DNA from 4 places in the Pantanalinema rosaneae CENA516 genome. Region 1 is predicted to be linked to each of the others. Evidence: riboswitches for the same ligand, from Rfam matches in the RefSeq annotation. Region 1 holds a riboswitch; each other region holds the start of a gene.
What was found. A riboswitch is a leader RNA that binds a small molecule or an ion and turns the genes downstream of it on or off. The one in region 1 is predicted to bind cobalamin.
Positions count from the first base shown of each region.

Region 2: it holds a riboswitch for cobalamin, as region 1 does, so the genes downstream of both, ACN4EK_RS20840 (energy-coupling factor ABC transporter permease) here and ACN4EK_RS02390 (hypothetical protein) in region 1, are expected to answer to the same signal.
Region 3: it holds a riboswitch for cobalamin, as region 1 does, so the genes downstream of both, ACN4EK_RS26060 (hypothetical protein) here and ACN4EK_RS02390 (hypothetical protein) in region 1, are expected to answer to the same signal.
Region 4: it holds a riboswitch for cobalamin, as region 1 does, so the genes downstream of both, ACN4EK_RS00200 (hypothetical protein) here and ACN4EK_RS02390 (hypothetical protein) in region 1, are expected to answer to the same signal.

Region 1 is NZ_JBLZFZ010000003.1:48,946-57,349, reverse strand. It holds gene ACN4EK_RS02405 (ribonucleoside-diphosphate reductase subunit alpha) at 1-2,194, shown strand, start outside; gene ACN4EK_RS02400 (ribonucleotide-diphosphate reductase subunit beta) at 2,219-3,304, shown strand; gene ACN4EK_RS02395 ((2Fe-2S) ferredoxin domain-containing protein) at 3,301-4,212, opposite strand; gene ACN4EK_RS02390 (hypothetical protein) at 4,235-4,504, opposite strand; cobalamin riboswitch at 4,531-4,686, opposite strand; cobalamin riboswitch at 4,791-4,936, shown strand; gene ACN4EK_RS02385 (energy-coupling factor ABC transporter permease) at 4,970-5,722, shown strand; gene ACN4EK_RS02380 (energy-coupling factor ABC transporter substrate-binding protein) at 5,727-6,029, shown strand; gene cbiQ (cobalt ECF transporter T component CbiQ) at 6,030-6,818, shown strand; gene ACN4EK_RS02370 (energy-coupling factor ABC transporter ATP-binding protein) at 6,867-7,709, shown strand; gene ACN4EK_RS02365 (hypothetical protein) at 7,768-8,352, shown strand.
Region 2 is NZ_JBLZFZ010000039.1:38,717-44,244, forward strand. It holds gene ACN4EK_RS20830 (protein-tyrosine phosphatase family protein) at 411-824, opposite strand; gene ACN4EK_RS20835 (hypothetical protein) at 781-963, opposite strand; cobalamin riboswitch at 1,075-1,220, shown strand; gene ACN4EK_RS20840 (energy-coupling factor ABC transporter permease) at 1,580-2,335, shown strand; gene ACN4EK_RS20845 (energy-coupling factor ABC transporter substrate-binding protein) at 2,382-2,702, shown strand; gene cbiQ (cobalt ECF transporter T component CbiQ) at 2,743-3,549, shown strand; gene ACN4EK_RS20855 (energy-coupling factor ABC transporter ATP-binding protein) at 3,543-4,262, shown strand; gene ACN4EK_RS20860 (Uma2 family endonuclease) at 4,516-5,142, shown strand; gene ACN4EK_RS20865 (hypothetical protein) at 5,349-5,528, shown strand, end outside.
Region 3 is NZ_JBLZFZ010000061.1:1,019-9,422, forward strand. It holds gene ACN4EK_RS26035 (Crp/Fnr family transcriptional regulator) at 1-95, shown strand, start outside; gene ACN4EK_RS26040 (chlorophyll a/b-binding protein) at 243-452, shown strand; gene ACN4EK_RS26045 (hypothetical protein) at 513-755, shown strand; gene ACN4EK_RS26050 (formylmethanofuran dehydrogenase subunit E family protein) at 864-1,469, opposite strand; gene ACN4EK_RS26055 (pentapeptide repeat-containing protein) at 1,574-2,128, shown strand; gene ACN4EK_RS26060 (hypothetical protein) at 2,161-2,556, opposite strand; cobalamin riboswitch at 2,978-3,186, opposite strand; gene ACN4EK_RS26065 (SufE family protein) at 3,395-3,844, shown strand; gene ACN4EK_RS26070 (CobW family GTP-binding protein) at 3,854-4,900, shown strand; gene ACN4EK_RS26075 (CobW family GTP-binding protein) at 4,916-5,998, shown strand; partial or broken gene ACN4EK_RS26080 (GTP cyclohydrolase I) at 6,224-6,397, shown strand; gene ACN4EK_RS26085 (precorrin-8X methylmutase) at 7,175-8,302, opposite strand; gene ACN4EK_RS26090 (hypothetical protein) at 8,386-8,404, shown strand, end outside.
Region 4 is NZ_JBLZFZ010000001.1:68,468-76,871, forward strand. It holds gene ACN4EK_RS00185 (pyruvate kinase) at 1-1,045, shown strand, start outside; gene ACN4EK_RS00190 (hypothetical protein) at 1,112-1,285, shown strand; gene ACN4EK_RS00195 (phosphatase PAP2 family protein) at 1,297-2,049, opposite strand; cobalamin riboswitch at 2,196-2,343, shown strand; gene ACN4EK_RS00200 (hypothetical protein) at 2,683-3,123, shown strand; gene ACN4EK_RS00205 (DUF1636 domain-containing protein) at 3,139-3,519, shown strand; gene ilvD (dihydroxy-acid dehydratase) at 3,743-5,587, opposite strand; gene ACN4EK_RS00215 (hypothetical protein) at 5,795-6,796, opposite strand; gene ACN4EK_RS00220 (UvrD-helicase domain-containing protein) at 6,853-8,404, opposite strand, start outside.

The sequences.
Region 1 (8,404 bases):
CGGTTCGCTAACGCCGCTTGATGTGACAAAAATTCGGACTGTGGTGAATTGGGCGTGTCGAGGACTGTCGGCAAATCCGATCACTCTGGAAGCCAGCCTGACAACTCGGTTGCACTCTGGTATTACTACACGGGAGATTCAAGATAATTTGATTCGCTGTGCGTTAGAACTGTGCAGCCCGGATGAACCAGATTGGCGCTATGTGGCAGGGCGATTGCACATCTGGAGTTTATGGAAAGATACCCAGGTGAGCCGGGGCTATCAATATGGTGATTATGCCCAGACGGTACAGGCAAAAGTCCGGGACGGACAGTACGATCGCCGCATTCTAGAGTACACACTCGCTGAGCTAGAACTTGCCAATCAATGGATTAATCCTGATTGGGACATCGACTATGACTATGCGGGGGCAGTCCTCCTGACGCAGCGGTATCTGTTGGTGGACGAGTTGCCGCAGGAAGCTCTCCTGACTTGTGCGCTCCTCTTAGCGTCAGTAGAAGCGCCAGAGCAACGGTTGGTTTGGGCAAAGCAGTTTTATGAAGCCCTCGCCTGTCGCAAACTTTCATTAGCAACGCCGATCCTGGCAAATTTGCGGCAGCCCAATGGCTCTCTGGCAAGCTGTTTCATCACCGCAATGGATGACAACCTGGAAAGCATTTTTGCAGGCATTCACGATGCCGCTCGCATTTCTAAGAATGGAGGCGGGGTGGGGGTGAATCTGTCCCGCATTCGCGCCACAGGTAGTTGGGTGATGGGCAAAGCCAATGCGTCAGGCGGGGTAGTTCCCTGGGTAAAACTGCTCAATGATACGGCGATCGCTGTCAATCAGGGAGGACGTAGAGCCGGAGCGATTACAGTCAGCCTGGATGTATGGCATTTGGATTTACCGGAATTTCTGGAAATGCAAACCGAGAATGGCGACCAGCGCCGCAAAGCCTATGATGTGTTTCCACAACTGGTCGTTAGCGATGAGTTTATGCGTCGAGTGGAAGCAGATACGGACTGGACGCTGGTTGATCCCTATGAAGTGCGAACCCAACTCGGCATTGAACTCGCAGAACTCTGGGGTGAAGCATTTGAGGAGGCTTTCAACCAAATCGAAGCCAGTTTAGATGAATCCATTACGCTTTACAAACGGGTCAATGCACGTCTTTTGTTCAAACAGGTAATGCGAACCCAACTGGAAACGGGAATGCCCTATCTGTGGTTTAAGGACACCGTGAATCGTGCCAATCCTAACCCGCACCAGGGCTACATTCCAGGTGGTAATCTCTGTCAGGAATCCTGGTCAAATGTGAAACCGGGCGAAGAAGCGCATACCTGCAACCTGGTGAGCCTTAACCTTGCCAATTTAGACGATGATGAAGGCTCGTCTATCTGTCAAATTGCAGTACGGATTCTGGACAACACGATCGACCTGACGACACCTCCCTTTGCTGCCAGTGCTACCCATAACAGCAAATATCGCACGATCGGGGTGGGTTGTATGGGATTAGCCGATTGGCTTGCCAAACGACACCTCTCTTACACCCATCTGCAAGAGATTAGCGATCTGTTTGAAGAAATTGGCTACTATTGCACGGCAGCATCGATGGAACTGGCAAAGGAACGAGGCGCGTATCCTGCCTTTGCTGGCAGTGAGTGGAGTAAAGGGCATCTGGTGGGGGCAAAGCCGGTTGAGTGGTTTGAGAAAAACGCGAGCAACCCTCAGCGATGGATACAACTATCCAGAGACATTCAACAACATGGGATTCGCAATGCTCACATCACGGCGATCGCACCCAATACCTCTTCTTCGCTGGTGCAGGGCTGTACTGCCAGTGTGTTGCCCGTTTATAGCAAATTCTTCTACGAGAAATGGGCAAAGGGAACGGTGCCGATCGCACCCCCTTACATCCGCGATCATTTCTGGTTTTACGCGGAGAATAAAACGCTGGATCAGCAAAAGGTGATTCACGCGATCGCCACCATGCAGCAGTGGATCGATACGGGCATTTCAATGGAACTGTTGTTTAACCTGAATGCAGGCGTGTACTTTCCTGACGAACTCGATCGCTGCCTGACTGCAAAGGATATTTTTGCCACGTTGATCCTGGCTTGGAAACTGGGATGTAAGGCAATTTACTACATTCGCACAGTTCAGAAAGACAGTTTCAAGGAAGCGAATGACGGCTGTGTGGCTTGTGCCAATTAACGAACATTACAGGATGAACTGACAATGATTTCAAGTCAATCAACTCGCCCGTTTTCATTTGACACATTCAATCGGATGCCGATTAATCCCGTTTTTAATCCCAACGGCAGGGACGATACTGGACATCGCACGATCTGGTTTGGCGAAACCACCAACCTGATGCAGTTGAATGATGTGCGTTACGGTTGGGCCGTGGGACTTTATCGCCAGATGCGAGAAAACTTCTGGATTCCCGAAAAAATTGACATCACCCAGGATGTTACCGACTATGCCAACCTCACTCCTGCCGAACGCCGCGCCTTTGATGGCATCCTCAGTTACCTGACCTTTCTCGATTCAGTGCAAACCTGTAATGTGCCTCACATTAAAAGCAGCGTAACGGCACCCGAAGTATCACTCTGTTTAGCGGAACAAATTTCACAAGAAGCGATGCACAATCAGTCCTATCAGTACCTGATTGAAACTGTGATTCCCAGCGATCGCCGTTCAGTTGTCTACGAATTTTGGCGCAGCGATCGTGTTCTCAAGCAACGCTGTGAATTCATTGCCGGACTCTATCAAACCTATGTGGATCATCCGACTCCAGAACATTATTTTGTTTCACTACTGGCAGATTATTTGCTAGAAGGATTGTATTTCTACAACGGGTTTATCTTTTTCTACAACCTCTCTTCCCGTATGTTGATGTCGGGGAGTGCCGATATTTTCAGAATGATTAACCGAGATGAACTTTCCCATGTGCGGCTCTATCAAAAATTAATTCCAGAAGCGATGCAGGTTTTCCCGTATAGCCTGGAGCAAATCTATGAAATGTTTGCCCTGGCTGTAGAACACGAAGTGAAGTGGAGCAATCACATTGTGGGCGATGACATTCTGGGCATCACGACCACCAGCACTGAACAGTACACCAAATATCTAGCCAATCAGCGGTTGAAGGCGATCGGCTTAGAGCCGCTGTTTCCAGAGATGAACTACAAGAAAAGTCCCTATGCTCATCTGGAGCGGTTTTCGGATACGAAGAAAGAGGCAAATACAAAAGCCAACTTCTTTGAAGCCAGTGTCACCAGCTATGTCATGTCCTCCAGCCTGGAAGGGTGGGATGATTTTTAGGAGACTTGCTGCTGCGTCACGGGTGGATAAAGATGGTGCATCACCTTTTTACCCTTCCCCAGATGAGAATCGACAATCTGTTTCGCCACCTCTGGAGTGACGCGGGTATACCAGGTTCGCTCACGTAGTGCTTCAGAACGCGGGTCGCCAGAGTAAAACACCACTGGTCCCAACTTGCAAACTTCCAGGCAACCTGCATTCATCACCGTCACATCCAGTCCAGCTTCCTCAACGGCTTGTTGGAGGGCTTCATAAGTGGGTTGCCAGTTGCGCGAGGGGTAGCAGCGACTGGAACGACAAACCGAGATGTAGGGACGCTTCAAGGGATTATGGTCAAACGGAATGGGACGATCGCCCAGCACATAAATCTGACGCAATTCCTCATATAAACTCAGCTTGTCGAGTTGGGGTTTGCCTTCCGGTAATAAGTCTTCATCTGCTCCCAAGAACGGATTGGGCAGAAACAGATTCATCATCTTTTCGCCCGCTCCATTCCAGAATTGAATGCCCCAACTCCGAGGTTCACCCCGCTCATTCAAGCGACGATACAGCGATGCTCGGTGGATCAACCGCTGCTGCCGAAGCTCCGGTGGCGTTTTGCAAAGGGGACCGCCCAAATGCTCTTCCACACACAGATGTAGATGCCATGCTTCGGTGACGACAGTGAGGTAGCCATCGTAGAGAATACAAATCTTCGGCGGCTGCGTAAATTCCAGCTCTAGAACACTGCCTTCCACCACATGACCCACTTGAGTCTCTTGCCAACGCTCTTGAAACAGAGTGTAGAGCAATGGACCGACGACATCGATCGTGCAAGGAAAGTCTTCATATTCAATGCTCTGCCCCGCATAGACAGGTTCTGTGCTGCGACGGTTGAGCGGGGTAATCCAGCGGGAGAATTCACTCATGGGATTGATCACAGTCTTCAGGTCAACGAGAAGTACGCTGTAGAATTCGCTGGTGGTTTAACACCAGAACGGTGTAGAAGGCAAAGAGGGCGATCGCCCAAATGCTGTCTCGCACAAACATTCGCAGGAACACATCAACCGTAAGACCATGCATGCCGACCCATTGATTGACCAGTAGAGTGCCGCTCTGATAGGCGGCAAATCCCAGCAACAGCGATATTCCTAACCACAAGCCCTGTCCTGCCCAACTCCGGCGGCTAAACGGTTGCGGCGTTGAGGCGATTAATACCACAGCAATCGTTCCTAGCAGATAGAAATGAACATTAACAATGATCGGCGGGAATTCTGACTCAGAGTTTTTGCTAAAAGTTCAGCAATCTCCTTACATCTTCGGGACAGCGGCAGATTCACGCTGCACTTCCCCCTTACGTCTGACGGCTGCTCCCCATCAGAACCGATGTCTCACCAAAGAATAGCATGGCGTGAGGAGAGCCGCACATTGTGAATCAAGCAGTTGAGCATACTTAATGTTGCGTAAGGTAACAACGAGGTTGAGTATTCCAACTTGCAGTGATACGCTCCTACTGTGTTTGATCGGCTCTGGTGGGGAACAGCCACCGGAAGTAAATGGGGAAAGAGTAGTGCAAAGCTGCCGCTGTCCCGCAACTGTGATGAGAGTTTGTCCTCTCTAAGTCAGGATGCCCGCCGATGTCAAAATCCATGTTGGATAAACCAGTCTGCGAGGCTACAGACGGACATGAAATTGCGTCTAGTGTTGCGCCTTGCCATCATGGCAGGGCTAAGTTGCTATTTAATCGTTGGTTCGCCCGCGCCTGCCCAAGCGATGCACATTATGGAAGGGTTCTTACCTGTACAATGGGCGGTATTTTGGTGGGTGGTGTCGTTGCCGTTCTTTCTTGTGGGACTGCGATCGCTGACTCGCATTACCAAACAAAATCCTGAGTTAAAGCCACTGATAGCGTTAGCAGGCGCATTTACCTTTGTCCTATCTGCTCTAAAAATTCCTTCAGTAACAGGCAGTTGTTCACACCCTACGGGGACAGGCTTAGGAGCGATTCTGTTTGGTCCTTCGGTGATGACGGTGTTAGGTGCTCTGGTATTGTTTTTTCAAGCATTGTTACTAGCCCACGGTGGCTTAACAACCCTCGGTGCCAATATGTTTTCGATGGCGATCGTTGGTCCATATGTAGCATATGGTATCTATCATCTGATCTTAAAAACAGGGCATCAAAAGGTCGCCATTTTTCTGGCTGCTGCCTTAGCAGATTTGTTTACCTATGTCACCACTTCAATTCAGCTTGCTCTGGCATTTCCTGCTGCTCAGGGTGGTTTTATGGCGGCATTCCTTAAGTTTGCTGGGATTTTTGCTGTGACACAAGTTCCCCTCGCAATTACTGAAGGATTGCTGACGGTGCTGGTATGGAATTGGCTGCAATCTTATGCTCGCCCGGATCTAGAAACCCTGAAAGTATTGAAGCAGGAAGCCTAAAATCATGAGCAAACAACCGACGAAATACGAGAACTGGCTGTTGATCATCGCAGTTCTAGCGCTGGCAGTGCTGCCTTTGATCTTTGTCAAGGGTGAATATGGGGGTGCCGATGGACAGGCTGAAGCCGCGATTGGGGAAATTCAACCCGGATACGAACCCTGGTTTAAGCCCTTGTATGAGCCACCGAGTGGGGAAGTAGAAAGCCTTTTATTTGCTTCCCAAGCGGCATTGGGAGCGGGGGTGATTGGCTATGTCATCGGGCTGTATCGCGGCAGCAGTAAGCGACAGGAACAGGAGAAAGAGTGATTGCATCATCATCTTGATGTTTACACTTACGCAAATCGCCTGCGGCAGATTTCGCCACAACAAAAGCTGTTATTTGCGATCGCAGTGCTTGTCATTGCCCTGATCACTCATCCCATTCCACAACTGCTGATTGCGGTTTGGTTAGGCATATGGACTGTAGGGTATGCTCGCATCCCTGCAAGGGTTTACCTGAGTGTTTTGATGGTTGCTGGACTGTTTTTGCTGACGAGCATTCCTGCGTTAGTAGTGAGCGTTGTTGCAGTCGATCAGATCGCATCCATTCAACCCGATCCAGTTGCCGGTATCACGTTTGGCAATGGATATTTCTTTGTTAGCCGAGACGGGCTGATTCGAGCCTTCCAAATTGGCATGCGATCGCTTGCCTGTACGTCCTGCCTGCTGTTTTTACTATTTACCATTCCGTTTACCGATCTGTTGCAGGTACTACGACAGTGGCGTGTGCCGATACTGCTGACTGAACTGTTACTGCTGATGTATCGATTTATCTTCTTGTTTTTAGACGTGGTGACTGAACTGCAACTAGCCCAAAGGGCTAGAGGTGGCTATCGTACCCGTCAGCGTTGGATGTATAGTGTGGGGCTATTGGTGAGCCAATTATTGGTGCGATCGCTGCAACATTACCATCATTTTTCTCTTGCACTAGCATCTCGTGGTTTTAATGGGAACTTTCAAGTTTATTCCAACGTGTCTTACCGCTACTCTAAACGATATGCGATTGAATCTTTGATTGGATGTGTTGGCTTAGTGATTTTGAATTTTGGCTTTTAGATTTTGGATTGTAGATTCCTCTTTGCCCCTTGACTCCCCCACCTCTCCATGTGCTCCACTCTCCTCGAATTTCAAGCCGTTTCCTACACTTATCCTGGTACAATCCAGCCTGCTATCCAGGACCTCAACTTAACGATCTTCGCAGGGCAGAAGACGGTCATTTTAGGACACAACGGCTGTGGCAAATCAACGTTGCTATTTCTGGCAGATGGGTTATACCGCTGTAGTTCTGGTATGATTTCCTGGAAAGGTGAGCCCCTCCAGTATCGTGCATCTGTTCTGAATCAGTGGCGGCAACGAATTGGTTTAGCATTTCAAGATCCAGAGCAACAACTGGTGGCTGCGACCGTTGCTGAAGATATTTCCTACGGACTTTGCAATCTATCATTATCCAAAGCCGAGGTTACCCAACGTCTGCATCAAACCCTGCTCGATTTTTCCCTCCAGGATCTCGCCGATCGCCCCCTCCATCACCTCAGCCTGGGGCAAAAGCGACGGGTGGCACTGGCGGGTGTGATGGCATTAAAACCAGAATTGCTGTTGCTGGATGAACCCACTGCCTTTCTGGATCGCCTGCAAACCCTTCATTTGTTTAAAGAACTCGATCGCATCCATGACGCTGGCACGACTATTGTGATGGCAACCCACGATCTCGATCTTGCCTATCGCTGGGCAGATTGGGTGATTGTGCTAGATGAAGGACGATTGGTGCTATCCGAGCAAGCCCAGCAGGTTTTCACGCAGGTGGATGTCCTGAACCAGTTACAACTGGGTATACCCACCCTTCTAGAATGCTGGTATGCACTTCCGGCAACATGGCGCGATCTGAGATCGCCCCCCAAAACGATTGCGGAGTTGCGATCTTACGGTCTGAACCGTTTTACGGTATGACTCAGAAAGGCTCCAACGGAGAACTTGTTCATTCTCTCCTTTTATCAAAGAGGTCAAAATGCAGGAATCGACCTATCCCATTGCAACTCCAAAGTCTAGCCGCTGGTCGGTTGTTTGGAGTGCCGTTGCCCAACATCGTCTCTGGATCGTGCTGCTAACGGCGATTGGCAGTTTGAGTAGCGTCATCTATGCCCATGCTCCCCTGGTTGCCTTTGGGGCGATCGCCGGAACCACCTTGCGTCCCAAACGCGCTTTCGGTGCAGCGATCGCCATCTGGCTGGCAAATCAGTTATATGGGTTTGGGTTGCGCCACTACCCTCAAACGGCAGAATCAATGATCTGGGGATTGGTGATGGGACTGGGAACGGTAATGGTCACCGCGATCTCTGCCCTGCGCCCCACCTTCAGCCAAATGACTCGCAAAGGACACAGGATCTGGGTAGCGATCGCCCTTCTGACTGGATTCGTGGTTTTTGAAGGCTTGGTTTTATCGCTGGGGTTTCTGCTGACCGGAAGCCATGTTTTTACCTGGGCAATTCTGGGTCGCCTTCTGATGAAAGAGGTGCTGTGGGGATTTGGGCTAACTTTGATTCATTTCGGCTTTGCCCAATTTCTGACGGCTAGAGGTGATATTAGACCCTGACTTGAATAAGATCTGAACCACCATTCAGATGGGAATGATTCTCGCTATCATA
Region 2 (5,528 bases), on a different contig from region 1:
GCAGACGGTACAAAGGTCAAAGGTTATCGGTGGGTGTTCGGTGTTATCTGCCGCCGCACAACTTCGATGTTACTCCTCCTAAATTTCATGAGAATACATCTGAAAGCTGCTTGGTTGGGAGTTAGAATCATTAGGCTCACGTAAGCTTTTGCTTGGGTTGAGCTTAAGTATCTCCAACTTTGAAGAATCTGTTGATGTGGGTCAAAATGGTGAGGTAGGTTTTTCGATCGCACCTAATTATGGCTATGAAACCTGATTTTGGTTGGGATTTATCAGTTGGCGATCGTAACAATTTCCATGTCGGCTGTGAAAGAGCTAATTAATCATGTGAAAAAATATAGAGGCTTTAGATCAATATAGGTTCATTGACCTGAAAATCACCAACTTCTAGGTTATACTCCTCATCACCATTAAGAAAGCTGGCTTCTCCATCGATCGCATTCATCTAATAGCCGGTTAAGTTCTGCCGCCACTTGCCACGGATTGCGCCCTTTAAATGGTGCTGCAACTACAGCTTCGTAGGGATTTCTCCCCGTTTGTTTCACCGCCGCGATCGCGGCTTTGGGAGCAAGTCCGCGTCCAGCCACCAGCCAAGCGGCTAAAACATGCCCTGTGCGCCCAATTCCGCCCGAGCAGTGAACCACCACCTTTTGATTAGTTTGATCCGCAGTGGCTAAGAACGGCAAAATTTGGTGGATGAGAATGTCGGGGGTGGCAAGGTGAAAATCCTCGATCGGGATCCAACAGACGCGATCGCGTCCAAAGGTCTGTTGGTAGACATCAAGTAAATTGGTATAGCGAGTCAGTTGCGATGCAGGCAGCAAACAGCAAACAGCAAACCCGCTTGATGTCCCGATTCTGCATAAATGCAATCCACTCAGTCACTCGCTCATGACGATATCCGGGACGAGCCGCGCCAAACACGATCGATTCATTCTCCATAGCGGCAGCAAATCTATACATAGTGCATGTGCATTGAGTGGCTCAACGATCGATTTCGACGCTTAGTGAAGTTAGTCGATAGTAGAGTATTTCATCCCAACAGTCAGGCTGAACTGGAACACATTTAATAGTGATATACTTTCAGCCATCGGTTCTAGTGGGGAGCAGCCGCTAGAGGTAACGGGGAAAGTCCGGTGGAAATCCGGCACTGTCCCGCAGCTGTGAAGCGAGGAATAACACCTCTCAGTCAGAATGCCCGCCGATGAATAATTCAAGCTCCATCACATCTGCGAGGTACGGGTGACAATCCAGTATTTTATTAACTGCTGCCCTAGTGCTGCACAGTCTATATTCTCCATTCATGCTGCTGCCGATACCTTTCTATCAGCATCTGACCCATTGAGCAGTTGGGAGATATATCGCGCTGCTCTGGGATACTGCTTTGGCGACAATGTGCTGTGTTTCGTTTAGCACCGGTCTAAGTAATTCCTGAGTCGCATCTGTCTAAACTCTCAACACCCTGCCGTTGCTGCTTCAGGACTGTGGGGAGGACTGCCGATTGTGCGATCGCTCAGTGCCATAATGACCCAAAAAAATTAAGACCTTTGCTTTAAACTGATTCTTCTAGGAGATTTGTATGAAACACTTGCATCGAACGCGGCAATTAGCTGCAATGGTAGGTTTGAGCGCCTATCTTGTGATCGGATCTGCCCAGCCTGCCCAGGCGATGCACATCATGGAAGGCTTTTTACCCGTTAGTTGGGCGGTGTTTTGGTGGGTTGTGGCGTTGCCCTGCTTTATCTGGGGAGTGCGATCGCTGACTAAAATCACTCGCGAGAATCCCGAACTCAAGCTGCTCCTTGCCCTGGCTGGAGCCTTTAGCTTTGTCCTCTCGGCGCTCAAAATTCCCTCGGTGACGGGTAGCTGTTCTCACCCCACGGGTACGGGATTGGGAGCCGTGTTGTTTGGGCCGTCGGTGATGACGGTGTTGGGGAGTCTGGTGCTGGTGTTCCAGGCGGTGCTGCTGGCGCATGGGGGCTTGACCACACTGGGAGCCAATGTGTTTTCGATGGCGATCGTCGGACCTTGGGTTGCCTATGCTGTTTATCGGCTCTTTGCCAATAGCGGTAAGCAAAAACTTGGTGTTTTCCTTGCCGCTGCCCTGGGTGATCTGGTGACTTATGTGGTTACGTCGATTCAGTTAGCCCTTGCCTTCCCTGCTGCCAATGGTGGTTTTCTGGCGGCGCTGGCTAAATTTGCTGGAATCTTTGCGTTGACCCAGATTCCCCTGGCGATCAGCGAAGGGTTGCTTACGGTGTTGGTGTGGAATTGGCTCCAGTCCTACGCCACCGATGAGTTACGCACCCTGAAACTTTTGCGCCCCCAAGCATGATCGGTTAATTCACTGTTTGTGATCTATTTATTCCCAGAGTTTTGCTATGAACGAACCCTCAAAAAACACGCCATCTACGGCCTCAACGTCAACCCATCAAGGGACCTGGTTAATTGTGCTGACCGTGATCGCATTGGCTGTGTTGCCTCTCATATTCGTGCGGGGAGAATACGGCGGCGCAGATGGGGAGGCTGAAGCCGCGATCGCCGAACTTCAACCGGATTATCAACCCTGGTTTGGGGGGGTGTTTCAACCGCCCAGTGGGGAAATTGAAAGCCTTTTATTTGTCTCTCAGGCGGCTATAGGTGCTGGGATCATCGGTTATGTGATTGGGCTATACAAGGGGCGCAATTCTGTCAAAAAATAAGGCTCTGAGTCCCAATGAACCTTTGAGTTGATTCGGTTGAATGCACCATCAAATTGATACGCTAGCCCATACTAACCAATTGCGATCGCTTCCTCCAGAACACAAACTTGGATTTGCGATCGCCCTGTTTCTATTAGGCTATCTAGCGCCTGCCCATGTGCAAGGGTTGATGGTACTCTGGCTATTTCTTTGGGTGGTCAAATATGCTCGAATTCCTGCCCAGATTTATCTCAAACTTCTATCTCTGCCCATTAGTTTTCTCCTATTAAGCCTGCCTGCGTTGCTGATTGGCATGGGGACGGTGGATCACCTGACAGCTTTTGCACCCGATGTAGTTTGGGGCATGCCCATCGGTTCCATCTATCTCTATCTGAGCCAGCAGGGGATTGAACAAGCCAGGGCTGTCTTTGTTCGGGCGATCGCCCTGACCTCTTGCCTCTATTTCATCCTGCTAACGGTTCCCATGTTCGAGATCATTCGTGTCTTAAATCGGTTAGGATGTCCTGTCCTGGTGACTGAATTGATGGGGCTGATGTATCGGTTTATCTTCATCCTGACCGACACGGTGGGGGAATTGCTCACTGCCCAACAATCGCGCATGGGTTACGGCACCTGGCGGATTGGAATGCGCAGTCTGAGTGTGTTAGTGGGACAACTGCTGCATCGCACGTTGCACAACTATCGGCAGCTTACGCTGGGGCTGACCGCTCGCGGCTACACCGGGGAATTGCGGGTTTGGCATCGCCGCCGTTATCAAGCCAATCGCCGCTACACTTCCGAAGCGATCGGCGGTTATCTATTGTTGCTCACCCTGACCGGCTTCCACTATCACACCATCCTATGCTGATGACGTTCGAGCAGGTAAGCTACACCTATCCCTGCAACCCCAAACCCACGCTACGTGAGCTTTCCCTTAGGATCCAGGCAGGGCGGCGCTATGCGGTGATTGGGCAAAATGGTTGTGGCAAAACCACGCTGTTTCGCCTTGCCAATGGGCTGTATCGTCCCTCGGTAGGGCATGTGTGTTGGGACAACCAACCGTTGCGCTACGATCGCTCCTTTCTCTACCAGCTTCGCCAACAGGTAGGTCTGGTCTTCCAAAATCCCGAGGAACAACTGGTCGCCGCTACGGTAGAAGAGGATCTATCCTACGGTCTGTGCAATTTGGGACTGCCCGATGCGGACATTGCTCAGCGTGTCCAGGAGGCTCTGGAGGCATTTAGACTGACGGATTTAGCAGATTTTCCAGTCAATTACCTGAGTTTGGGGCAAAAAAAGCGCTTGGCGATCGCTGACATTATGATCCTTCGCCCCCGCTTACTACTGCTTGACGAACCCACGGCGTATCTCGATCCTGGACAAGTTCGCAACCTGCGGCAGATGCTTGCCACGATCCAAGCCACCGGAACTACCCTTGTCATTGCGACCCACGATCTCCAATTTGTTCATGACTGGGCAGATTGGGTTGTTGTTATGCACCAGGGGCAAGTTGTGATGGAAGACCATCCCACGACCATTTTCAGTCATCAGTCTTTTCTACAGGCAATTGGTTTAAGTTAGTCATCTTTGGCATTGGTGAAATCAGGGCGATTGCATTTGTTAGACCTTGGCGCTCAAAGTGACTTTTATGATGATTAGTTATTCCAAGCATGAGTCTTGGTTGCTGCATGATTAGATACGAGAGGAGCGAGAGGCATTACGACAGGCGTTTGAATAAGTGGCAACTGCGGCATAACCATTGTGTTGGGACTCGGTAGACATATCCCATACTTGATTTGATAGACTTGGGGCATCAATTGGGCTAGGTTGACTTATGAGTATTGCCATCGATCGATCAATTCAACAGACACCACTTAGCTTTGACGAGTTCCTGGCTCGTTATGGTGGCGGTAACCGCTACGAACTGATTGATGGCGAGGTGTTCGATTTGGAACCAACAGGTGCCCATGAAGAAGTTGCCGCCTTCATTACCACAAAGCTCTGTGTTCAGATCGATGCCATAGGCTTACCTTGGTTTGTGCTTCAGCGAGGACTCCTACGCCCTATTAACATTGGGATCACAGCCTTCCGACCTGACGTTGCCGTTGTCGATCGCAATGAACTTATCAAAGAATCCCTGTGGTCTGAGCAATCCATCTTAACGCTAGGTAGCTCAATTAAACTTGTCGCAGAAGTAGTGAGTAACAACTGGCAAAATGATTATGCCCGTAAGGTCGAAGACTATGCCATTTTGGGCATTCCCGAATATTGGATTGCCGACTATGCCGGATTAGGGGGGACTCGACACATTGGCAAGCCCAAACAACCCACCCTCTCTATTTGTACGTTAGTGGATGGGGAGTATGACATTCAGCAATTTCGGGGCAATCAAACAATTGTTTCTCCAACCTTTCCTGATTTGAAGCTAACCGCTGCCCAAGTGTTGCAGGCTGATAGATAATACCGCTGCGAGCCAGAAATCCGATTTCCCTCACAATGGCAAACTTCTGAAGCGCGATCGTGGGGACATGGTGTATTGCTTTAGCTTGGTAAGAATTTTTTAAAGACTAGAGAAATTTATGGATTTTGGCTAACCATTCAAGTTAATTGCGCTTAAGCTTGGAACATTGGGTGTTGCCAGCAGAACAACTTTAGGAGTGGAGCGCTATGGGGCAGTTATTCGATCGTGTTAGCCGCGTGGTTCGAGCTGGGTTGAACTCCAAGCCAGGTGATTGTCAGGCGAATTACCTGAATGAAGGAACTGCTCTAGTGGCTGGAGGAGCAGTTACAGGTGCTTCTATTGGTAAGGTAGGAGTATTGCCTGGTGGCACATACAGCGTTGGTGCT
Region 3 (8,404 bases), on a different contig from region 1:
CCCGTGTCACCGTGACCCGCCTGCTCGGTCAATTTGAGCGGGAAGGTCGGATTAGCTGGGTTAAGCAGCAGTTGCTCCTGATTCGAGATTCTTAGCTGTATTGGTACTCAGAAGCATTTTTACGGTTAGCCGACTTTCCGGTTCAGATTATACGAAAAGATTCTTATGTCAAGATTATTGCAATATTTATTTACATTAAGCTATACTTTGTTACATAAGGTTAAGCAAAAGGAAACAGCATCATGGTTCGTGGACAGGTGATGGAAGAGGGTGGACGTGCCAATGTTTATGCGGTTGAACCCAAGATGTATGTGGATGACACCCAAAAGTTTGGCTTTAACGAATATGCGGAAAAGCTGAATGGACGGCTGGCAATGATTGGCTTTGTGTCTGCCCTGATCCTGGAAGTGGTAACTGGACACGGTGTAATTGGTTGGCTGACAGGGCTGTAGGCTTTTCCCTCTAGGTAAGTTTTAGATCAGTAAACGTCATCTATTTTGGAGATAACTCTCATGAAAACTGACTTCGATTTTCCCAACAAGTATCTGATCGGTCCAGTTGTATTCAGACCTGGCTTTAACGCTCAGTCTGAAGTCATCAGTGCAAACCAGGCATGGTCACTGTTTTTCACTGCTGGCAAAGAAGATAAAGTGCTTGGCTTTAATGCGGAGGCAGGTCGCTTTTTCACAAATTTACTGCTGGCTGTGGGTGCAGCAGGAGTTCTATGGGTAGCGTTGTTTAATAGCGTTGGGTAGGTGGTTTGTCATTCCTGCTACGCATCTCAAAACTTCCCTGAAGTCCCAGTTGGTTCGCCTGCTGGGGCTTCAATCTTGGCTAAATATATCGTTGATTTGAACAGCGAATCAGGGGATGGCTTCTACCGAGAATAGCGACTCTTCGGAAGCATTCATTACGGCATCGTAGCGTTGTCGTCCAGTGGTGTCCTGGTTCCAGACATCCAATTGCGTTCTGGTAGTTGCTGGAATGGTGTAGCGGAGCATCTTTCCAGTTTTGCGATCGCGAATCTCAGCAACGCCAAAAGTTCCCTCTGGGCTGGTAGTCGTAGCAACTTGCAACAAGTTTTGTCCAGGGGTTGAAGTGGTGGCAATCATGATGCCATCTGCAACACAAGGGCATGGTGCGATCGTCCCACTGTAGTAGGTGACATCCAGTGTGCGGGGGGCTGCATTTAATCGTTGCATAGCATCCAAACCGATACGAATGCCCAAGGCAATGTAGGAGCCAAAGCCTCCATGCACTCGCCGTCCTAGTTCTACCCATTGATCGGGTGTTTCGGTCGGACGAGTTGGCTGAAGCGCAAGTTGTTGATGGTCATTTAATGAAGCGAATTTGTCCTGGGCGGAATCGCGCAGCATACCATTTGTAGCAGTAGCGGTCAGGCTTCCGTCAAATCCCGAAATCCCACACAGTATGGCGACCCAACCCAGAATATGTATGCTCTTAATCATTTTATAATCCTCAAATGCCCCTTGCCGGGATAGTCAAGCCGGATGCGGTCTGTTAAATTATGCCGAAGTGCAAAACTGCAAGCAATCGGGTTAAACTATCCTACATGAGAGCAGACGAGCTTTTAGAACGCTATCGACGGGGCGATCGTGACTTTCGAGGAGTCAATCTACGTGGTATTTATCTCAGAGATGTCCGGATGCGGGATGTTGATTTAAACTGCGCCGATTTGCGTGGTGCATCTCTGATGAGCGTTGATTTCAGTGGTGCAAATCTGCATCGAGCGGATTTAAGTGGCGCATTCTTAATTCGCTCTAATCTCAGTTCTGTTAACTTCACGCAAGCAAATTTGACAAAGGCATTTTTGATTCTGGCAAATTTACACCAAAGTTGTTTAACCGAGGCAAATTTAAGTCATACCAATTTGACGAAAGCGGATTTATCTGAGGTGACTGGGTTTGCCGAAGCCATCCTGGAGAAGACTATTTTAACGGGAGCTTTGCTGCCATCGCAAAAGGTGGGGCATGAACCATCGCGTTATTTGCAAATCTGGAAAGATTGGCAATTAAAATTCCCGACGTTTCAGCTTCGACCTGGATCAGATTTATTGGATTTACTACCCTTTTCAACCGTTGTAGTCCATCGCCAGAAAGTTCGTTAAAACAATCACAAAAAGAAATTTTCCATACAACGCTAAACTGGCTGAGCATTGGTACTCTTCTGGAGTGCAGAGAAAACTGGTTCTGAATTCAGCGATCGCCCAATAAAGACCAATCGAGTTTGATGCGGTTCATTGGGTTGCCAGGGGCGATCGTAAAAGGTATCAATTAAAGTTGCTTCCAGGTTGAGAAACTGCAAGTAGGCTGAAATGTTGGGGAGAGGAACAAACTGGAGTGGGTATTCCACGATGTCGCTATTCCAATCCACAGACTTAGCATCGACGAGCACCACATGGCATACCACGATGCCTCGTCCTTGAGTGATAAATCCTTGCCATGCGGCGTGTCCCAGTGGCAAAAGGTTTTCTCGAATGAATAGATTTTTCCAGTAGCCGAAACAGCCCTGCCAGGTGCTATCTTGAGGTCGCATGGTTCTCCTCCCGCACTGGCTGTAAGGCTTCTACTGCTCTTTTGACTTCACAATTTTTACCAACGTGGGAATATCCCGTCATTGCAGTTTGAATGGTTTGTACGAACATGGTTGTAGCGTCTTAACACTGAAAATAGTTGCAAAAATCTGTTTCACTTCTGCCGTAAACAAGCAGAATGAAGCGATCGCGGGCAACCCAAATATCTGCCTAGCAGGATTCAACAATCCCGGAACAACAGCCATGTAAGCCACATATTGGAATGTGGCTTCAACCAATCAATGCCTGAGCAGGGGTACTTTTCTACAAATCGGCAACTTCAAATGAAGACGCTACAAATTCAACTTAAGAAAAATTGCCCTAAGCCCAGTAAATGATTTGAAAGCTAAGATAGCCATCATCTGTACCTCGCAGATGATTATGTAACGGGTTGACAACTCGGCGGGCATTCTGACTCACACAATTTTGGACTTTGGATTTTGGCCTGAGGTCGCAATACACCCCCATCAAAAATCTAAAATCGGCAATCTAAAATCGGCTCACAGTTGCGGGACAGCGCCGGATTTGCACCGGACTTTCCCCCTTGCGTCTGATGGCTGCTCCCCATCAGAACCGAATAAGTAACTGAACAATAACACAATCAGGGTATTATGACACATTCTGAATTTCGGGTTTAGCTAAATCAGCACACTGCTATGAGCAGTGCGCCTCAGTACCACATAGGAAGTAGATCAACCGCAGGGGTGGTATCGCTTGCGAAGAACTGCTTCAGTTTTTCACCCACTTCCTATATAATGAGAATGATTATCATTTTTATAGATAGCTTGCTACTAGAACAGTATGTCGCCCGTCTCCCAACCCTTGCCTGCCTCCCTTGAGCGGATTGTCCAGCGGTTCCAACAGATTTCGGAACCGAAGCGGCGCTATGAGTACTTGCTTTGCTTTGCCAATTGCCTGCCGCCATTTCCCGATGAGCAAAAGGTGGCAGACCATAAAGTTTCTGGCTGTGTTTCTCAAGTGTATGTGACTGCCAGTTTGCAGCAGGGCAAGGTGATCTTTCAGGGCGATTCCGACTCTCAACTAACCAAGGGATTAGTGGGGCTGTTGGTTGAAGGATTGAACGGGTTGGCCCCCGCAGAAATTATCCAGTTAAAGCCCGATTTCATTCAACAAACCGGGCTGGATGTCAGCCTGACTCCGTCTCGTGCCAATGGTTTTTACAATATTTTTCAAACCATGCAACAGAAAGCGCTGGTCTATCATCTGGCTGCGACTTACTTGCGAACTTAAGGAGGCATTATGTCCAATTCAGTGATGCAAGTTTATCCAGAATCGGTGAGCGTTCCTCAGCGCATCACACCCGTTACCATCATCACAGGCTTTTTGGGCAGTGGCAAAACCACGCTGCTCAATCATATTCTGAACAATCGCCAAGGCTTAAAAATTGCTGTAATTGTGAATGAGTTTGGTGACATTGATATTGACTCGCAACTGTTAGTTTCTGTGGATGAAAACATGGTGCAACTGGGCAATGGCTGTATTTGTTGTACCATCAATCAAAGCCTGGTTGATACTGTGTATGAAATGGTCGATCGCCATGACTCAGTTGATTACATTGTGGTTGAAACGACTGGCATTGCTGACCCCTTGCCGATCATGTTGAGCTTTGTCAGTACAGAGTTGCGGGATGTCACGCGGCTAGATTCAGTGCTGACAGTTGTGGATGCTGAATCCTTTACCTCCACTCATTACGAGAGTGAAGCCGCACTCAACCAACTTATCTTTGGAGACATTATTCTGGTGAACAAGACCGATCTGGTTTCTCCTCAAATCGTGAATGGATTGGAAGATTATATTCGCTCGATCAAATCAGGCGCTCGTATCATCTCGGTTCAATATGGAGAGGTGCCACTGCCGTTAATTTTGGATATTGGATTTAATGATACCAGTACCTACCTCAACTCATCCCAGCCAATTCATGAGCATCATGACCATAAACATTCTCATCATCTAGAAAATGATGGGTTTGTAGCGGTGTCATTTGAAAGCGAATCGCTTCCAGAGCAACTGCGCCAGCGCCCCTTCGACTTACCCAAATTCCAAAACTTTCTGGATCATCTGTCTCCTGATGTTTACCGCGCCAAGGGAATTGTCTGGTTCCAGGGCAGCCAACTGCGCCATATTTTGCAACTGAGTGGTAAGCGATGTGATATGAAAAGCGTTCATGCAATGTCTCTGAAAGAGAATCGATCGCAGTCACCAAAGCATAATCAGTTAGTGTTCATCGGGCGAAACTTAAATGCTGAATTAATTAAAGCACAGTTAGTTGAACGCATTGCGATTTAATTTGAGGAATTGGATATGACCAACACAACAACTCTTCCCACTCCCAGCACCCTGGACATTCCCAAACGAGGAATGCCTGTCACGATTATCACGGGATTTCTCGGCAGTGGTAAAACCACATTACTCAACCACATTTTGAACAATCGCCAGGATCTAAAAGTTGCGATCTTGGTGAATGAATTTGGTGATATTAACATCGACAGTCAGTTACTGGTGTCAATGGATGAAGACATGGTGGAACTAAGTAATGGCTGTATTTGCTGCACCATCAATGATGGCTTGGTGGATGCGGTATATAACGTGCTGGAGCGGGACGATCGGGTCGATTACATGGTGATTGAAACGACGGGTGTTGCCGATCCACTGCCGATTATTTTGACCTTTCTGGGAACGGAACTGCGTGACTTAACTCGGCTCGATTCGATCGTCACCGTTGTCGATTCTGAAACCTTTACCCCCGATCACTTCGACAGCGAAGCCGCACTGAAACAAATCGCTTATGGAGATGTCACGATTTTGAACAAAACGGATCTGACATTACCGGAGAAAGTGCAGGAGTTAGAAGCTTACATCAATACGGTCAAAGCAAGTGCCAGAATTCTTCATAGCCAGCATGGAAAGGTGCCACTGCCGTTGATATTGGACGTAGGATATAACAACCCAGAAGCCTATGCCGATCTCGTTCAAGAAGAGATTGAGCAAACTCAGCACGATCACGATCATCATTCGCATGATCATCACCATTCGCATGGTCATCATGAAGATCACACCCAGCATCCTCATGAACACCATCATCACCATTCCGATCATCTGGACAACGATGGGTTTGTGTCGATCGCCTTTGAAAGCGATCGACCCTTTGACGTGAAAAAGTTTGAACTATTCTTGCAAGAACAATTGCCCAAAGAGGTATTCCGAGCCAAAGGTATCCTCTGGTTCGCAGAAAGTGATCTCCGCAATGTCTTTCAACTGAGTGGTCCTCGATTCGACTTGCAAGGAGAAGAATGGCGGACTCCGCCGAAAACTCAGATGGTCTTGATCGGGCGCAACCTGAATGCAGACGAACTGCGACAACAGTTAACCGCCTGCCTTGCCTGATCCCAAGTCTTTCAGTAGTGCAGTTGTCTGCTGGAGGGAGGGGTATTGCGTGTCTTACCCCTCATCCTTACGACTAATGTTCCTAACTCAATTTCACTCATGACACTATCCTTTTCTCCTGACGATATCCGTAAGCAAGCGGTGATCACAGAATCAAAGCCAGCCGTTTCTGAAGCAGAGATGCAGCAAGCGGTTCGCACACTCCTGTTAGGCATGGGTGAAGACCCGCAGGGTGTTGCCGTTGTGGTGGAAGCTACCCACATGTGTATGGTGATGCGGGGTGTACAAAAGCCCGGTTCCTGGACAGTGACTAGTTCCATGCAGGGTGTGTTTGCCGACGATGCCAGAACCCGTCAGGAATTTATGGATCTAATTCGTCATAGTCCATCTTTTCATTAAGTCGTAAATGGGGAAGTGGAGAATGGGGTTAAATACCTTGATTTCTGCAACTTTCTATTCCTTACTCCCCACTCCCTACTCCCCACTTCCCACTCCCTACTCCCTTTTCCAGCCTCTATGTCTGATTTCTCAACCACTGACACCAAACTTCCTGTTACTATCATCACTGGCTTTTTAGGTAGTGGTAAAACAACATAGCAATGGAATCACCAATGGGGCAAGATTTTAGTTTGGGTTGGTCCCCTCAGTTGGCTTGTGATCGCCATTTATGTACTGCTCCGAAATCAGGTGATGTGGGGGTGGACTGGCTGCACTGTACATCACGATGCCAATCAGCTTAGTGATTCATACAGTCGCCCCTCTTGCACTGATAATTTTGGTCTTTTACCGTCTCCGTCACCGTCAGCCCATTGGCAAAATGATTCTCGGAGAAATCGCTCCATACTACATGTTTTTTGATGACAATTTTATGAACAAAGGCTAAATTGGGTGACTAAGTACTGGCAAAAAAACCATGAGCTTGACCAAACTTACCCTTTTTTCATATCCTATCGTTCTTGCTGCTTTGGTACTGGTTAGCAGTCCTGCTGAAGCCAGTACACCTGTTAGCTTCTTGCAATCAACCTCGGTAGAGCCTACAACTGACCATCACACTATTTCTGTTGCTGTCGCATCTCCCTCCGATCGCCCTTTGCTTCCGACGGGATGTGCCTGTGCCCGTTGCACTAAAGCCGAGGAACTTCTACAAGGGCAATTTCCTGTGTTCTAAGCAAATACTTAAGTTGTTAGATAGCAGTGGCAATTGGGCTTGGTAATCAGCGATTCCGCTAAAGCATTCAGTGCTGTCGCTGCCAGTAGCCCGCCACCCAATGCCCCCTCGATCGTGATGAAGGGCAAGCCCGATCGCATCAGTTGGCGTTTGGCGATCGGGGCATGACTGAACCCGATCGGCATCCCAATCACCAGAGCAGGCTGAATGGCTTGTTGCTGAATTGCCTGACATACCGCTAGCAAAATGGAGGGGGCATAGCCGATCAGCAGAATGCATCCATCAGGACAGTTACTCAATGGCTCCTGCCAGTCCTGATACTGCCAAAAGGCTTGCTCTGCATCGGGTGCCGTCGTGACATGAGGATCATCGATCAGGGTAGTCACCTCACAGCCCAGATGCCGCAAGCGGGTGTGATCCAACGCTGCTGCCACCATTGGCACATCCGTCACCACCGAACACCCTGCTTTGAGGGCCTCTCGGCTGGCAGCGATCGCTCCTTTCCCGACCCGGACAAACGGCACCAGACTCACATCTCCACACGCCAGCACCAACTGGGAGAGCAGATCCACCTCAATTTCAGAGCGAGTCTCCTGTGGAGACGTTCCACGAACACCCAGGTCAGGCAACAACCATTGCAGCGATTCTTGAAAGGATTCAGGGTGAGCATGAACGTTGGCATCCAGTTCATCCCACAATTCCTCAAAACCGTTCAACTGCATTTGAGTCTGCACCTCTAGCTGTTTCAAGCGTGCCAGGACTTCCGCCTGCGTTGCCTGACAGGATCGATCGCGCCCCAGCAATCGTTCCAGGGCAGATGCCGTGTGTCGGAGTTGAGCGATTTGCCCGACCACCGCTTGATACTGCTGCTGTAGCTGAGATAGCAGCGACTCTGGGACATCATGACTGGCATCCGTCTCCAGTAATTTTTGGATATGAGCCAGTTGAAATCCTTGCTGCTTTAAGGCAACAATCCGCTTCAGGCGTTGCACATCCGATTCGCTATAGAGCCGATAGTTTCCGGGCGATCGCGCAGGTTGCGGCAGCAATCCTAACTGATGGTAGTGCCGCACCATCCGAGGGGTAATCCTGCCCCCAACGGCATCGGTTAATTCTTTGATCGTCAGTGCTGTCATTTCCACCCGAAAAGAGCCTACAACCTTAACATTAACATTAATGTCAAGGTTTAGCCTGAGAGCAGGTGTTCTTGATTCTGCCCATGCTCCACCTTACTCGTC
Region 4 (8,404 bases), on a different contig from region 1:
GGCTTGGCAGCAGATGATTGAGCATTTGCGACGGGCGGAACAGGAGCTAGGTAAGCCCTGTAAAGTCATGATGGATTTAGCGGGACCCAAAATCCGTACCGGGACTGTAATAACGCCACTAGGCAAAAAGCGCCTCTTCCAGGGGGATTACATCCTGCTATCCCGGAGTGAGCCTGATCCTATACCGCAGGCTGAAGCTGAGCAGGCTAGTCAAGCTCCGATCGCGCATTTCCAAACTTGTTGTACTATTCCTGAAGTTCTTGATCTATTAACGGTTGGCACACCAGTTTATATTGACGATGGTAAGATTCGGACTCGCGTAGTCGATACCCATGTGCCCTTACCCAATGGTGAACTGGGACTGATGCTTCAGGTGACTCATGCCAGTCCTAAAGGGGGCAAACTGCGATCGGAAAAAGGCTTGAATTTCCCCAATATTGTGCTTCCCCTGAGTCCCCTGACGGAAAAGGATCTGACGGATTTAGACTTTGTTGCCACCCATGCAGATATTATTGGCTACTCATTTGTGCAACATGCTGCCGATATTGAATTACTGCAACGCGAATTAGCCCAACGCTCTGGAAACCGCTCCTCCCGTCCCGCGATCGTTGCCAAGATTGAAACGGCGATCGCGGTTAGCAATCTGCCAGAGTTAATCATTCATGCGGCGGGCAAACAATCCTTTGGAGTCATGATTGCCAGAGGCGATTTAGCGGTAGAAATCGGTTATCAGCGACTAGCAGAAATTCAAGAAGAAATTCTCTGGCTATGTGAAGCGGCGCATGTTCCGGTGATTTGGGCAACGCAAGTGCTAGAGAGTTTGGTTAAAGAAGGGGCACCATCGCGCGGCGAGATGACCGATGCCGCCATGGCTGAACGGGCTGAATGTGTGATGTTAAACAAAGGCCCGTTTATCGCTGAAGCAATCACAATTTTGGATGATGTGCTCACTCGGATGGAAACCCATCAATCGAAAAAAACTCCGCAATTACGGGCGCTCCATTCCTGGGAACAGACCGTTGAATCCGCTATCAACTTGTCCTGAAACCAATCAGACTCTAATGCGGCACTTTGAGATCACAATTCATTTGGATATGGTGGAGGAATGCTAATGGTAAGCCAATTGATTCGGATAGAAGTTGATCTATGTGACTCATTAGCCCAATTAGAACAGGCGATCGAGATGGAGTTACAGAAACAGGGAGAGCCAATTCGTTGGGTTGTGTTAGATGTAGACAAGAAACGCCAGAAAGTTTATGTAGAGGCGATCGTGGTCATGGCATAATATACTCACCTCTACAGATTGTCTCTAGATAAGGTTTGGGCTTCCTCCGTAGTTAACTGAACTTCCTCCCGCCGGGTGGATGCCGTCAGATGCGGTCGAATCGCAACACTCACCCCGATCGCCCAGGCAATTGACACTAACCAGCCTGCCACAATATCACTGGGAAAATGCACCCCCAGGTATAACCGGGTCCAGGCGATCGCCAGCACAAAACTACTTCCGCCTAAGACGGCTAACCAACACCAGCGAGTTCCCCAGGTAAGAATGATGATCGCTGCTACAAACGTCATACTCGCCGTCGCATGACCACTGGGAAAAGCAAAATCCGCTTCAGGAGCTAGGGGTGTCCATAAGCTGGGGCGCACTCGATGTAATACCGCCTTAGCCAGCCGATTGATCAACCCACTGCCAATCATAGTTAGAAGCAAATAAATCAGCGATCGCCACCGTTGTTGCCGGAGTAACCAGAATGATAACAATGTGGTCAGGAGAGTGACCCCCTTAAACCCACCCAGCCGCGTCAAGATTGGAACCAGCCGATCCCAGAATACTGTCGTAGTGGCATGAACGGCTAACAAAATCGGCTCATCCCACAGGAAGCCCCCCTGCTGCCGGGAGATGGCAACTGCCAGTTGCTCAAATAAAAACAAGGGTAGACCTACCCCCAGCCCCAGCAATAGCAGCGATCGCCAGTGTGCCTGCAATACCTGCTGCAAGAACTGCCAAAAGGCATGGGAGTGCTGTTGGAACTGAAAATTTGCCATTACGGTTGAGGGTGACTGACTCCCAACCGTATCGTACCGATTGCCGCTTTCACCACTGTCCTAAGTTCGATATCCTGAGACTCGGGGGATCAGTCGGTATCACATTCGTTGAGGGAGTGCAGCCGCATCACCTGATTGTGTGTTACTCTGCATATACTCAAGTCGGTTCTGATGGGGAGCAGCCATTCAGACGTGAGGGGGAAAGAGCAGTGCAAATCTGCCGCTGTCCCGCAACTGTGATGAAAGCGATCGTGCTTTCTTAGTCAGGATGCCCACCGACTGATGGCTCCTTAGGAGATTGGTAAACCCGTTATGTTTCATCTGCGAGGTACGGATGATGGTCAATTTTGTTATTTTATTCTTAGGCTACGATCGCGGCTTGTCTCTGCATCTCAGCTGCGATCGCTCAGAATTTCATCACGATTCAATGAACTGACCCGGTAGACGTTCAGAACTACCATCACCCTGACTATCTGGGTCTACAGCAAGACGGGCATCTGGGGGCGATCGACCCTAGAGCACTCATTAGATGCCGAGAGTCAGGGGCGGCAGTGGTGATGGGGCAACACAGTGCCAAAGATGCATTTTCACAGGATTTAGACATGATGACAAGGCAACGATTGGGAGATAAGTATGCGACCTCAAGATAGTACCTGGCAGGGGTGTTTAGGCTACTGGCAAAATCTGTTTATTCGCGAGAATTTGCTGCCCCTGGGACATGCCGCATGGCAAGGGTTCATCACCCACGGGCGGGGGATGGTCGTTTGTGAGATGGCGATCGCAGATGCCGGGGCTGTGGATTGGCAGGCTGACTTAGTGGAATATACGACCCACTTCATTCCCATGTCACACGTATCGGAGTATTTACAGGCTTTAAACCTGGACACAGGATTGATCACACGACTGCTCCAGACGATCGAGACATACAATCCTGCCCGAGACGTACTGTTGCTGATTAATGAACAGGGACGACCCGATATTAATTTGCTCCAAAATCTCGCCGTCTCTCCAGTGGCTTGTTACCAGCAGATGCAGCAGCGTTGGACAGAATTTCAGCTTGATCATGCCATCTAAATCACCAGGGAATCCATGACACAAAATACGTTGTTGGTTTGTACACTCTGCCAGTTGGCTGAAACTGAAGCCGCACCAGAGGGGTTAAGTGAAGGGCAATTGTTATTCAACCAGCTCAAAGCTGGTCTAGAAACCTCTGGAATTCGCGATCGCATCCATCTGCAACCAGTACGCTGTATGGGAGCCTGCGATCGTTCCTGTATGGTGGCATTTACCGCACCTCAGAAACTTACCTTTATTTTGCATCAACTCTCTCCTACTGATTCCATCCCTGAACTCCTACAATTTTGTCAGCAGTATGCGGCGGCTCCAGATGGCAGAGTACCCTATAAAGATCGTCCAGAAGCAGTGAAACAGGGCATTCATGCGGTGTTGCCTCCCTTACCGATCGCCTAAGGATTACAGATTGATTAAGGTGTAATTTTGCGTAGGGGCGTGGCATTCGGTAAAAAGTCCTTGCCATTGTCCCAAAAATCTCTGCCGCATGCCGCGCCCGTACAAAGAGATGCGGAGTTATTTAATTCCCATTCCTACATGTTCCAATTAAAGGCAATGGGGATGCTGAAACTGTTGTCTCAGCATCCCTAAACCTTCAGATTCAAGTTGAGTGTGCTACCGGTTAATTGAGCATCTCCAGGTTACGCACCGCCCCTTGATCCGCACTGGTTGCCAGAAGAGCATAGGCTTTCAGGGCGGCTGTCACCCGTCGCTGTCGGGGCTGAGCCGGTTTCCAGGCATCCTTACCCTTCGCTTCCATTGCTACCCGCCGATTGGCTAATTCTTCCGTCGATAGGTCAGCATTGATCCGGCGATTAGGAATGTCGATCAAGATGCGATCGCCATCCTGTACCAGCGCTATGTTGCCACCGGCTGCTGCTTCCGGCGACACATGCCCGATCGATAGCCCCGACGTGCCCCCCGAGAACCGACCATCGGTTAACAGCGCACAGACCTTGCCTAGCTCCTTAGATTTCAGGTAGCTGGTGGGATACAGCATTTCCTGCATCCCGGGGCCGCCCCGTGGACCTTCGTAGCGAATGATTACCACATCTCCCGGTTGGACTTCGTCATTCAGAATGCCTTTAACTGCCGCATCCTGACTTTCATAGATCCGGGCTTTGCCTTCAAACACCAGAATACTTTCGTCTACGCCAGCCGTTTTCACGATGCAACCGCGTTCTGCTAAGTTGCCGTAGAGTACCGCCAGTCCCCCTTCAGTGCTGTAAGCATTTTCGAGGCGACGGATACAGCCGTTCTCGCGATCGAGGTCAAGGGAGTCCCAGCGAGTCGATTGACTGAAGGCTTGTTGGGTGGGAATGCCAGCAGGCCCCGCTTTGAAGAAGGTATGCACAGCCGCGTCATTAGTCCGCATGACATCCCAGCGATCAAGGGCTGCTTTCATCGTTGGACTGTGAACGGTTGGTATATCCGTGTGGAGCAGTCCCGCCCGATCCAACTCGCCCAGAATCCCCGGAATCCCACCCGCTCGGTGAACATCCTCAATGTGATATTTCTGGGTGTTAGGAGCAACCTTACAGAGTTGGGGAACTCTACGCGACAGGCGATCGATGTCTACCATCGTAAAATCGACCCCTGCCTCATGCACAGCCGCCAGCAAGTGCAGAATGGTGTTTGTCGAGCCACCCATGGCAATGTCTAACGCCACCGCATTTTCAAAGGCTTTGACACTCGCGATCGAACGTGGGAGGACGGATTCATCGCCCTGCTCGTAGTAGCGCCGGGTAATGCTGACAACGGTGCGTGCCGCATTCAGGAATAAATCCTTGCGATCGAAATGGGTTGCCAGCACCGTACCATTACCCGGTAACGACAGCCCGATCGCTTCAGTTAAACAATTCATGGAATTGGCGGTGAACATGCCGGAGCAAGAGCCACAGGTCGGACAGGCAGACCGCTCATACTCTTCCACCACCTGATCGCTGATTTTGTCGTTAGCCGCCGCCACCATAGCATCAACCAAGTCCAGTTTATGCTCAGCCAGCTTCGTCTTCCCCGCTTCCATCGGGCCACCGGAGACAAACACGGCGGGAATGTTCAGCCGTAGAGCCGCCATCAACATCCCAGGGGTGATTTTGTCGCAGTTGGAAATGCAGACCAGAGCATCGGCACAATGGGCATTCACCATGTACTCGACTGAATCCGCAATGATCTCGCGGGAGGGCAGGCTATAGAGCATCCCGTCATGCCCCATCGCGATACCATCATCTACCGCGATCGTATTGAATTCCTTGGCTACGCCACCCGCCGCTTCAATCTCACGGCACACTAACTGCCCCAGATCCTTCAAGTGAACATGTCCGGGGACAAATTGCGTGAACGAGTTGGCAACGGCAATGATGGGCTTCTCAAAATCTTCAGTTTGCATTCCGGTGGCACGCCAGAGGGCACGGGCACCGGCCATATTGCGTCCTTGAGTGGAGGTTTTCGATCGATAGGTCGGCATGGCGTAGTCTACTCGTCTTAGAGCGGTGATCGAGTTTAGAAGGGGATGTCACCCGAGCAGGTCAAGGGTAGGCAGTAACCCTACCGTTGGATAACGGGATAACAAACAGCAACTCAACCTGTAATCTATCATGGGGGCAAGAAACTTGTCTGAAGAAACCTGGAGACAAGGCGGCAAGACCGGCAATCATTTCATCTCCTTCAGCCATCAATCCAGTATCGCTACAATTTCCTCCACAGTAAGCTGCGAGGGCGTATTCCAGGGAGAACCGCCAACGGTACGTCGTCCGCCCCAGGCTCCTGAATCCGGATCTTTGGTTTGCTCGGCGGCACTCAAGCGATCGAAGGTTCCCTGAGTAAAATCAAGGCAAGGCTGTTCTGGATGCAGGGGAATGCTCCCTAACGTATATTGGATACCACCCACCCGATGATCGCGCATGGTAATGGCTTCGGGGCGGAGAGTAGCCGTCGATGACTCATGCACCCTGAGAATCGCCTGATAGAACGACCGGGGATCGATCGCATGGCTGGTACTGGTTTGATCGCAGACCGCCACATCCCCGCGATCGGTCTTGATAAACCGAATCCGCTCCTCCTCTATCAACATTTCGGCATCGGCGGCGATCTGTTGCCAGTAATCATCTGCCTCACCCTGTTGTCCCGGATAGGGACAATCACCCTTTGCCGCTGCCATCAACCACTCGGTTCCCCGCCGAAAGGCTTCCGAGGAGTAAGCGTCCCAATCGGCATCGCTCCACTCTTTGCGTTCATGGGGTAATCCCAGATCGGCAGCAATCCCTTCACTGACATTCTTTAACGCAACAACGGCTTTCGCCGCAAACTCAGCATAGGACTGCAAGGCATCCGGTACGGTCAGGTGGTCACAATCCCAGGCGATCGCTTGCAACCGGGCGATCGTTTCTGGGGTCAACACCTCACGCGGCAATTGCACCCATGCCGCCGCACAGCAAGCATCGGCATCTACCATCGTGGTGACAAAGCAAGGGGGCTGATCCGTCGCATAGGCATCTAGATAAGTAGCGCGATCGGGTAAGGGAATTTCATCAATTTGGACATCGGCTCCCCCAGGACGATGATGATCCCAATGCAGATCGCCAGGTTTGGCTTGCCAATCGGGGACGGTGCCATCCACCATAATAACCTGGTGGTCAGTAGGCAGATGTTCGGCTTGGGTAGTGACAAGGTACATAAAACCACAGTGGCAGACAAAAATTCGAGGATAGAAGCAAATCTATTGACTGATCGCTACTCCGTTGATGCTTGACGCAGGTACTGTAAGAATTTTAGATAATGGCTCACCTGTTGTAACTCGGCTAAATTAAGTTCGCCCAGAGAATGTTGAATTTGCTCGCGTAACTGTGCTTCTTCCCAGGAACGATCATCGCCAGAGTCCATAGGAGTTAGGTAGGGCAGCGATAACGGCAGGGTGGGGATGTCTAGAGTTAATTGGTTCAAATGAATGCCCCATGCCTGTGCCTGCCGATCGCGTTCTTGCCGATGCCGCTGGGCTTCTCTCACTTTACCGCGATGCTCTAAAAACTCGGCTTGGTTGCCTTTCACCACTAACCACCGTTGTTGAATAAAGGTTTGACCCGATCGGGAAAGCTGCGGGTGTTCCAGCAACCGTTCCAATAACGGCAAGGCAGAACGGTACTCGCCAATTTTTTCGATCGCCACACACGCCTCTAAAATTCTGGCTTCCGTTGCCTGCCAGGTTGGGGTAGCCGTGGTTTGCGTCACAAATTGACTCAAGAGATCACGCTGTTGCCTGACTGTCGCTGGTGTCAGGTTAACATCATACGCCATCCGTTCGATCACTTTCAGGCGATCGGCATCCGGCAAATTGGATTGCTGACAAAGTTTCACTGCCGCTAACCACTGCCCCGTCTGGAGTTCCAGGTCTAACCATTCCGTTGATCGTTGGGTTTGGCGACAGGCTTGCCGCAGGTAGGAAAGTTGGGTTGCCCATTTACCCGCGATCGGTCGATCGTGCTCCTGCCAAAGCTGAATCATGCGATCGTACATCTGGGCTTCAGCCAACCACGGGATATTCTCTGGAGGTAAGGTTATTTCCGCTTTCGCGATGCAGTAGTCGGGATGTTGGGTATAATTTTGTGTGTCCCAAAGCGCCAAAGCAGCCGCAAAATCACCCATTTGGAAGAGACATTTCCCAGCTAGATTCAGCGTCTCTGGAGCAGCAAAGCCAACTTCAGCCGATATCTGAAGCACTTCGCTCCAGATCTGCCATGCGGCTGTCATTAGGGATTGAGGCTGATTCAATATCTGGGTAATTGCCTGACGGTAGCGATCGATCACTGCCCTCCAGGTGTGATCGCCCCGTTGGTGATGCCAGGACACATCTTGCCTGAGGAAATGCGAAAAGTCTGTCACCGCATCGGGTGAAATGCGCTCACCTTCAGTTGCCAACATAAACTGCACAACAGGTTGCAACTCGGCTTGAGGAGCCAGGGGATAATGCAGCAGCCAGTCTGACAAATCACGCCAGCATTGTCCTGCCCAAAAACACTGCCAGGCTTGTTGCTGGGGCAGCAATTCCGGATCGCTGAGGGTATCGATCGCCATGAAGGCGCGACCGGCGGTTTGCAGTTGGTTTTCCAGTCTGAAAATCCAGGCTTTGCAGTAGTTGACCTCTGCGGTCATACCCGCTTTTTGATAATAGAAAATGGCTGTTTCCAGATTATGGACATTATGATTTTCAATCGCCGTGAGCAACCATTGTTTGCCATTAAGCTGGAGATCTACTTGAGTCAGCCCCCGCAAGTTAATCGGCTGAATA